DNA from 2 places in the Endozoicomonas montiporae CL-33 genome. Region 2 is predicted to be linked to the other one. Evidence: predicted binding sites of a transcription regulator. Region 2 holds the regulator's gene; the other holds the start of a gene.
What was found. The regulator PhoB, encoded in region 2, activates phosphate uptake and scavenging genes when phosphate is short. The targets are predictions, from matches to a motif close to TGTCATANNNNTGTCANA.

Region 1: EZMO1_RS02635 (PhoX family protein) is a predicted target of PhoB. The motif match lies at 2,944-2,961, and genes of this name have one in related genera.

What each region holds. Positions count from the first base shown of each region.
Region 1 covers NZ_CP013251.1:593,009-597,438, reverse strand. Annotated here, with positions in the region: gene EZMO1_RS02640 (transposase) at 1-394, opposite strand, end outside; gene EZMO1_RS02635 (PhoX family protein) at 854-2,845, opposite strand; gene rplI (50S ribosomal protein L9) at 3,043-3,489, opposite strand; gene EZMO1_RS02625 (YybS family protein) at 3,507-4,391, opposite strand; gene rpsR (30S ribosomal protein S18) at 4,422-4,430, opposite strand, start outside.
Region 2 covers NZ_CP013251.1:5,252,500-5,257,751, reverse strand. Annotated here, with positions in the region: gene phoR (phosphate regulon sensor histidine kinase PhoR) at 1-911, opposite strand, end outside; gene phoB (phosphate regulon transcriptional regulator PhoB) at 973-1,662, opposite strand; gene ubiA (4-hydroxybenzoate octaprenyltransferase) at 1,816-2,724, opposite strand; gene EZMO1_RS24300 (chorismate--pyruvate lyase family protein) at 2,791-3,351, opposite strand; gene EZMO1_RS24295 (NCS2 family permease) at 3,493-4,731, opposite strand; gene EZMO1_RS24290 (rubredoxin) at 5,030-5,197, shown strand.

The sequences.
Region 1 (4,430 bases), 770 kb from region 2:
GGTGGCCGATGTGAAACTCAAACTTCTGCAGGTGCCCCGAACGCTGAAAGCGTGAGAAGATTTTTTTGTAAGGCTTCTGAAACCAGTGTGGAGAAAGCTGGTCAAGTACTTCTCGCATCCGGGTGTCACTGGGAACTCTGCCATTGACGACATCAAACAGGGTTTCCAGATTGTGAGCCTGGACAGGGTCTTCCCTTTGGCTATCAAAGCGGAGCATGGACGGCATTTTCATTTGCATCATGGCAAAAGCGGACTTGGCAAAGTTGCCAAAGGGAATGCCATTCTTGCAGTGATTAGGTCGGTGATCGGGAATGTCAACCAGACAGTCAGTAACCTCTTTAATAAGGTGGCTGGCAGTCAGGTGCGTGCAATTTTTTTGAATGGGCTTGGCCATGGTTGCAACCGGTCAGATCATGCAGCATAAGGTCAAAAATAGTCGTTCAATTGTGCGGTTGCAGATTTTTTTATCACGCTCTAAAGCCTGATAGCTGGGGGCTTTTGATAAAGGTCGGGAATTGCTGGTTCCTTTGCGGTGTAGTACTGAAACGGCAATGGGCGAGAGTTAATGTTTTTTAATTCGTTAAACACAAATTTTTCCATTATTACGCATGAAGATAAAACAACTTCAGCATTCTTATGCAGGTAATGTTAATTTTCTCTTAGCAATCCTCCAAAATAGAACAAATCGCACCTAAACCGCCATTCGTACTAACACTTAACATCATCATTTGAGTATTGTTGTAGACCGCTAACAATGATGATCAAAAGAATCATTATTCAAAAAAAGCAGAGGAAAAGAACCCGACCTGATTGCAAAGCCGGGCTCTTCTATTCAATGGCTTGGCCGCAAACGTTACACACCAATCTCACCACCATCATTCTTCATAATAACAACGGTAGATGCTCTGGGTCTGACCTTAACATCCGCAGGTGTTTCCTCAGCAGCGTTCGCACTGTACGGCCAGTTGGACGGATGCTGAATATTCACAAAGAAATGTTTGTTATTCCCCGTAAAGGCCAGGCCAGTCACTTCACAGCCATTTGGACCCACAAAAAATCGCCGCAGTTGATCCTGATTATCACCACCAATATCCGGTTCACCCGATTCCGCTTGTTTCAGTCGGGATGGAATCACTGCCAGCATCTGATCGTTGGTGTTTTCTTCCACTTCATCCGCACCATTGTCAGTCTGCACCCAGAGGATGCCACGACTGTCAAAGATTAAACCATCCGGGCTGGCAAATTCGTTCAGCTCGGTCAGTCCAGACAGGTTGGTAGCACCGTCACCATTGGCTGGCGACCCAAAAACAAAGAAATCCCAGCTAAATTCTGTGGCTGTCATACCTTCTTCCCAGCGAACAATATGACCAAACTTATTGTTGTTTCTCGGGTTGGCTGCATTCACTTCCGTACGGCGGGTGTTGTTTGTCAGAGTGACATACACCAGGCCGGTATCAGGATCGACAGCAGTCCATTCCGGACGATCCATTGGCGTTGCACCAACAGCATCTCCCGCCCATGGGCAGTTAAGAATAATCTCAGCCTGCGAGCCAATGACCTCTCCCAGGGTCTGTCCAGAGGTGGTTTGGGTATCTTCGAGTAAGGGAATCCAGACACCTTTACCTTCTTCACTGAACCGGGCGACATAAAGAATGCCATCGTCCATATACTTCGAACCCACAGCCAGCCGGTCAAACCGTCGCGCATCGGCAGGATTCCATGGTTTAGCAGATACAAACTTGTAGATGTATTCAAACCTTCCGTCATGCCCGGTATAAAACACGACAGGCTTACCCTTTTTCAATTTGCCGAACGTTACATCTTCATGGCGAAAGCGCCCCAGAGCCGTTCGCTTAACAGCACGGGATTGCGGGTTATAGGGGTCGATTTCAACCACATAACCATGCCCATTGGCTTCGTTGCGATAATCTTCGGTGGCATCAGTGCCTGAAGGCGTCAGATTGAAGCGGGTAAACTCATCATCCTGACCATTCTCGGCGGTTTCCCAGCCGTAACGGGTACCCGACGTCGGAATCCCCATTCGTTCCTGACCGGCATCCTGAGTACCTGTGTTCACAAAGATAAAAGGCCAGTTCTCTTCACAGGTAAGATACGTTCCCCAAGGTGTATAACCATTGCCACAGTTGTTATTTGTGCCTCTGGCAATATTCTCAACACCGCGACCGGTCGTGTATTTTGTCACCAGCAAACCACTGTCTGCTATGGGCCCTGTAACATCCATCTCCGTGTCTGAAGTAATGCGACGATTATAAGGACTGTCAGTCACCACCTCCCAAACACCATCAATCAATCTGATATGCACCACGGAAACACCATGAGCATAAACTTCCTTGCGAACTTCTTCTGCTGGACGCTTGCCATTGACCACTGTGCCACCTTCAGGGTGCAGGGCATTCTGGTCAATGTATTCGTGATTGATACACAACAAGCCTTCTCTGCTGCTGCCATTCAGGGGAAAAAAATGCATGCCATCATGATGCATTCCCACGGCATTGAGCTGATCCTGTGATGTATTGGTGCCGTCGTCTTTCCACGGGTTTGCCTGATGATTTAGAGGAGTCCCCCAGGGAGCGAGAACCTGCGCGCTGTAACCATTTGCTACCGCCACAGCATCCAGCCTGGCACCGGGAATCGAGTCGAAACCCAGCTTTAAATCATTGAGTTCACAACCCGTTAGTCCCATACCCGACAAAAAGCCCAGTGCAGCCAGTCCGGCCCCTCCACGCAGAATACTACGGCGGCTCAGCTCTGTATCCAGCACTGCCGACATGGGTCGGTTATTGCTTTTGTTATAAACCGTTGGATCAGACGTTTCCCTGCTCATCGTTCTTAACCTTTTGATTTTTATTTTGAAAAATTTGGGCTTGGAATTTTTATTATTCGTAGAACAGGGTTAATTAAACGCCCGCTATATGTCAGACAGGTGACCAATAGATGAAAAAATGTTTACTTTTTTTCAGTTAAAAAAAATGCCCGCAGAAACCTGCGGGCATTTTTCATCAAATATTATTGACTCTGAAATTACTCAGCTTCAATGAATACCTTGATAGTCGCTGCAACATCAGTGTGCAGCTGGATGGCAACGTCGTATTCGCCAGTAGCGCGAATAGGACCTTCAGCCATACGGATTTCGCTCTTGGCAACAGTAACACCAGCGGAGGTGATAGCTTCAGCCAGATCGCGAGGACCGATAGAACCGAACAGCTTGCCTTCGTCGCCTGCCTTAGCAGTCAGGGTCAGTTCGATTTCAGACATTTCAGCTGCGCGCTTCTCAGCACCAGCCAGCTTCTCGGAAGCAGCCTTTTCCAGTTCAGCCCGACGAGCTTCAAAAGCAGCTACGTTGTCTTTAGTAGCTGGAACAGCCTTGCTGAATGGGATCAGGAAGTTACGACCGTAACCGGATTTAACGGTTACCTTGTCGCCCAGGTCGCCCAGATTGGCGATTTTCTCAAGCAGGATAACGTCCATCGCTAACCTCTTACCTTTTATTTTGGCCCGTTCTGCGCGATCCGGTTTGCCGCTCGGCGGCGGAAATCGAATACGCTGTCAAAACAGGCTGTCAAAACAATAACCGGGTATGCCAGTTGCGTGACAAGAATCAGCAACATATACATGCCTACCAGCCAGAAGCTTCCCAGCTGTTTCAGGTTAACCAACCCATGTACCAGGGCGATGCCTGCAATAAACAGTGGCAACGAAGCTATTGGAATCAGTGCTGTCAACACAGGTGACAGTGCCGATCCTCCCAGAGTCAGGGCCAGCAATACGATGCTGGCAACAGGTGGCAGAATGACACGGCGGAATTCGTTACCAAATCCGCCGGGGTTGTACAAAACTGACTGCCAGGCTCGCGCCAGCACCAGCGACAACACACCGCTTACCAAGGTAAACCAGGCAAGCATTCCTATCACACCGTACTCAACTAACGGTTTCAGCTGAGTTCCTATGTCGACCGTGCTCTTTGCACCCTGCTCCGGCAGAATCTTCACAAGAAGACTCATGACTGCCTCGGAAAGCAGAGCGATTTGCTGCGGTGCCAGCTGGAACAGCGAAAGAGCTATTGCTCCTCCTACCGGAACCAGCGCCAGGAGTGTCTTCGGCCAGGAAACCGTCTGGCGTAATGTACAGGCCAGTAGCGTTGTCGCCAACAGACCTGTCAATACGTTGAACTGACCAGCAGCTGCCCAGCCTATCGCCGGAAGCAGAGCCCACATCAGCACCTTCAAACCATGGTCAATACCGCGTCGCAGTATGACCAGGGCAATGATGGCCGAACTGAGCCAGAACAACATTGGGATGCTGGCAAACAACACGGCCATAAACAGAGCCTGTTTCGGGCCACGCATTGCATAATTTGCCAGTCCACGCATTAGCTATACCTTAGTTCCAATTACCGGATATCAGTGACG
Region 2 (5,252 bases):
TGGCTCTCGCCACTTAATGCCTTACCATCTTCAACAATTGCATGAAGCATTGGTTTGAGCTGGACTGCACTGTCGTCATCAATTTCAGCCGCTTCCAGTTTGGACAGTGTTAAAAGATCCTGCACCAGCCCCTGCATACGCAGCGATTGCTCCTGCATACGGTTCATTGCATTGCCCCAGATGGGCGGAAGGTTTTGGTCGTGTACACCGTCGATCAGGGTTTCCAGATAGCCTGAAATAACCGTCAATGGTGTTCTGAGTTCATGGGATACGTTAGCTACAAAATCCTTACGCATGGTTTCCAACTGCAACAGCCGGGTGACATCGCGGACAATCAACATTCGATTACCACGACCGTAAACCGTGATGTTGATTTCAACCTGATACTCATCATTCAGAGGTGAGGGAATTTGCAAGGGTTTTTGATAACGCCCCTGCTCAAAATAATCCACAAAACGGGGATCTCGCAGAAGGTTTGTTACAGGCTGCCCCTGATCGTCAGGCATTTTGAAACCCAAAAGATCTTCTGCAGCATTATTCCACCACTCAAGGTTGTTATGGCGATCTACCATGACCACGGCATCTTTCAGTGCCGATGTTGATGACTGAATCCGGTCAATCACAGTGGAAAGGCGACGACGTGCACGACCATGGTGTTTTTGCAGGCGGTATATTCCATCAAATATCTCACCCCACAACCCCTTGCTTTCAGGAGGCTCTTCGTTACGATCTCTCGCAGCATTTAACCAGTCCATTAACCGGAATAACTCTTTCACACTCCACAGGCAATAGCCTGCCAATACAACGGAAAGTCCCAAAAAAGCATTGCCCAGAAGCCAGCCGAGACAAAAACCGACACTTGAAAACAACAGCATTCGGCTCAGGACGTAAGATTTGGTAATACTGGTCATTCCGGATCTTTTTTCGAGTTTTGGTTAAGGAAGTATTCGGTATAAATACTTCCTGACAGTCTTAAACTTTTAACGAGAATCGGTAGCCCGTCCCGCGCACTGTCTGCACAAAGCCTTCATAGTCAGACCCCAGTGCTTTTCGCAGACGACGGATATGAACGTCAACGGTTCGTTCTTCCACATAGACATTGCCGCCCCACACCTGATCCAACAGCTGCCCCCTGGTATAAGCACGTTCCTGATGAGTCAGGAAAAACTGCAGCAGGCGGTATTCGGTAGGCCCCATTTCTGCCGGGTTTCCGTCGATGCTGACGCGATGGCTGACCGGATCAAGCTCAAGGCCTTTTATGACAATCGGACTCTGGGCATCTAACCCTCCTGCACGACGAAGTACGGCTTTTAAGCGAGCTGCCAATTCCCGTGGTGAGAAGGGTTTAACAATGTAGTCGTCTGCACCGGTTTCCAAGCCCTGAATTTTATGATCTTCCTCGCCTTTCGCGGTCAGCATGACAATAGGAATTTCAGAAGTCAGTTCATTACGCTTTAAGCGTCGTGCAAATTCAATACCGGAAATGTCGGGTAACATCCAGTCCAGCAAAATAAGGTCGGGTTTATTATCAACCACCTGGGCATGGGCTTGCTTGGCGTCTGCCGCTTCCAGACAGTTATAACCCGCCATTTCCAAAGCGACAGAGACCATTTCCCTGATGGGTTCTTCATCATCGACGATGAGAATTGTTCTTCCTGACATGCCTGTTCACCTTTCGTGTCTCATCCGTTGCGTCTTATTGGTAGTGGAATCAGACAATCTGTTTCACCAGACAGATTCCTCCTATTTGCGCCATTACAACGCCCAAATGTTACAAACAGATGACACTCCTTTTTTGTGGAAGCTTAAAAAGGCTTAAACATAACTGAAAGCAATGCCCAAGAAAATCACGGCTCCTACCCAATGATTGCTGAGAAATGCTTTAAAACAGTTCATTCTTTCACGGTGTTGCGTACGTAACTGCTGATGGGTAAATAAACCGGTCGCAATCAGCAACGAAACATAAAAACTCCAGCCAAGTCCTGCCTGAATACCGACCATCACTAATGTTGCAATGGCGAGGCATTGAAGAATTCCGATGATGATATTGTCCAGATCTCCAAATAATATCGCAGTCGATTTAATGCCAATCTTCACATCATCATCACGATCCACCATGGCATACTGTGTGTCATAGCCGACCGTCCAGAACACGTTACCAAGAAATAATAACCAGCCAACCTGACTTATCGTTCCACTCTCTGCTGCATAGGCCATTGGAATAGCCCAGCCAAAGGCGGCCCCTAGCACCACCTGGGGCAAGTGCGTGAAACGCTTGGCAAAGGGGTAAATAGCAGCAAGAGCCAGGCCACCCAGAGAGAGCATTATGGTCAGAGGGTTGGTCAGTAGCACAAGAAAAAACGACAGGATGACCAGCCCGGAGAAAAGCAGTAAAGCTTCCTTTTTGTGGATTTTTCCTGTTACCAGCGGGCGGTTATTGGTTCTCTTCACACTGCCGTCAAAGTCACGATCCGCATAGTCGTTGATGACGCAACCTGCACTGCGCATCAGAACCACACCGGCAATAAAAATTAACAGGTTTTTCAGGCTTGGCAGACCTTCTGCAGCCATCCACAAAGCCCAAAGCGTGGGCCATAGCAAAAGATAAATGCCAATAGGGCGATCCAGCCGACATAGCTGGACAAAATCCTTTACGCGGGGGTAACGAACCGATAAAGAGTGAAGATTGAAAGAGTCCCCCGCCAGCTTTTTGAGATACGTCATAATGATTATCATTGTTGCAACTGGCTTGGGCATCAGTCTAACAGGTTAGGCTTTTTATAAGTACTCCTACATAGGGGTGAGATCGTATTCCGGTAGGAAAAACTCACAGACCGAAATCGCTTTGCCGTTCAGGAGAAACAGAGAACGTCTGCCCCAGCTTTGTTCTTTTTGGTACGGTTTATCTAGATAGTCATTGAATTGGCTGGCTGAAAGTCTGTCGATTTCAATAGGACCACGCTCCAGCGAAGGCTGCTTAAAAAGAAACTCTCCGAGAGGGCGGTCGCCCAGCTCCAATAATTCCCGGTTTGCGCCGGTCAGGCTGGTTGCAGGCAGTACGCTTCGAGCAAACACTCTGGGCTGGTCATCAACCATTAGTAGCACTTGCCGAATGCTGGCCATCTCATGATTGCAGCCCAGAAAATCTTGCTCTGAACGGGGAGGAATGCCCCATTCGTGTTTAAGCACCCTGACTCTGAATTCCTTGGTGCACATCGATTTCAGCCGTTGCGTCAGTGATCCCGAATCAAGCAACCAAGTTCTGTAAGGTTCCGGAATGTCATTGATGCACTCATGACCATGTACTGGTTTGGGTTGCCAAGTCTGGTCAGCAAAATCTGTAAGTGGCATTTGTTGTATTCGTCTGGTCTACTGGCTTCCCGAACACAATAGCACTTAAAAAGAGGGGACTGTAGGACAATTCTGAGTGATGTCCTTTCAGAAAAAGGCAGAGGTATGCCGGGAGCACACCTCTGTAAGATGAAGAATGATTTAGATTCCAAAAAACACAAATTTCAGTGCAAATAGTGCAGCAAGAATCCAGACACTGATACTAACGTCAGATGTTCTGCCCGCCAGAACTTTGATGACCGGATAGGCAATGAAGCCCAGTGCAATACCATTAGCAATGGAGAAGCTCAGGGGCATCATAATAGTGGTGATCAAAACCGGGCCCGCTTCTGTCAGGTCATCCCAGTCGATACGGGTCAGGCTGCCTACCATCAGAACGGCTACATAAACCAGAGCACCTGCAGTCGCATAAGCAGGTACAATACCTGCCAGTGGCGACAAGAACATACACAGAAGGAACAGAGCGCCTACGGTAACAGCCGTCAGACCGGTACGGCCACCCACTGCAACACCGGAAGCACTTTCAACATAAGTGGTCACGGTCGGAGTACCCATAATCGCACCAATCCATGACGCACCGCCGTCCGTCATCAAGGCACGGTTCATGTTGGTCATCTTGCCGTTTTCATCAGCCAGACCTGCTTTATCACCCACAGCAATCAGTGTGCCAGTGGTGTCAAACAGGTTTACGAACATGAAGGCAACAATCACACCAATCATTTCTGGCGACAGAGCCCCCATGATGTCCAGCTTACCCACGATAGGCGTGATACTGGGTGGTGCAGCCACAATACCGGTAAAGGAAACATCACCAGCGATCAGGGCGATCAGTGAAACAATACCAATGGCAATCAACACCGAAGCCTTAATGCCACGGAACGAAAGACCGAGAATCAGGAACAGGCTCAGGCTCGCCATCAATGGGCCAAACTGGGTGATATCGCCCAGAGTCACAATCGTTCCGGGGCTGGCAACCACAACACCAGCACTCTTCAGGCCAATCAGAGCCAGAAACAGACCAATACCACTGGTGATACCGACACGAAGCCCGGAAGGAATGCTGTCGATGATCCATTCCCGTACTTTAAACAGGCTTAGCAGCATGAAGCCAATACCACCCCAGAACACGGCTCCCATTGCCTGTTCCCAGCTATAACCCATGCCTTGCACTACCGCGTAGGCGAAAAAAGCATTCAGACCCATGCCTGGTGCGAGACCCACCGGCCAGTTGGCGTAAACCCCGATAAAGATAGTGCTCAAACCGGCAACAAGGCAGGTGGCGGCAAACAATGCTCCGGAATCCATACCGGCATCCGACAAAATAGCCGGAATCACAAAGATCACATAACACATGGTGATGAAGGTAGTTGCGCCTGCCATCAGTTCCGTTTTGACGGTCGTGTTGTGTTCACTCAGTTTGAAAATACGTTCGAGAAACGATGGTTTCAGCCCTGCGGAGGACCTGAGAACCCCCTGTGTCGTGTTGTTCACACCTGACTCCTCAATAGTTCAAGTGTTTATTATCCAGTCATGGTTCCAATATTCATATCAGAACAAAGCGCATTCAATTTAGTTGAATGTGACGCTTTTATCTGACATTTCCTGTTCAGGATTGGTAAACTCTCTGCGCGACCGGATTCACATCGATAAAGATAACGTCGTCGCCGGAGGGGTTAGTATGAAAAAGTGGCAGTGTGTGATCTGCGGACTTATTTACGACGAAGCAGAAGGCTGGCCAGAAGATGGCATAGAGCCCGGTACGCGTTGGGAAGATGTACCTGAAGACTGGTACTGCCCTGATTGTGGTACCGATAAAACCGATTTTGAAATGATCGAAATTTCCTGATTTCAGCGAAAAGCCTGAATATCATGGCTCACAGGCTCATTCAGCTATTGCCCTC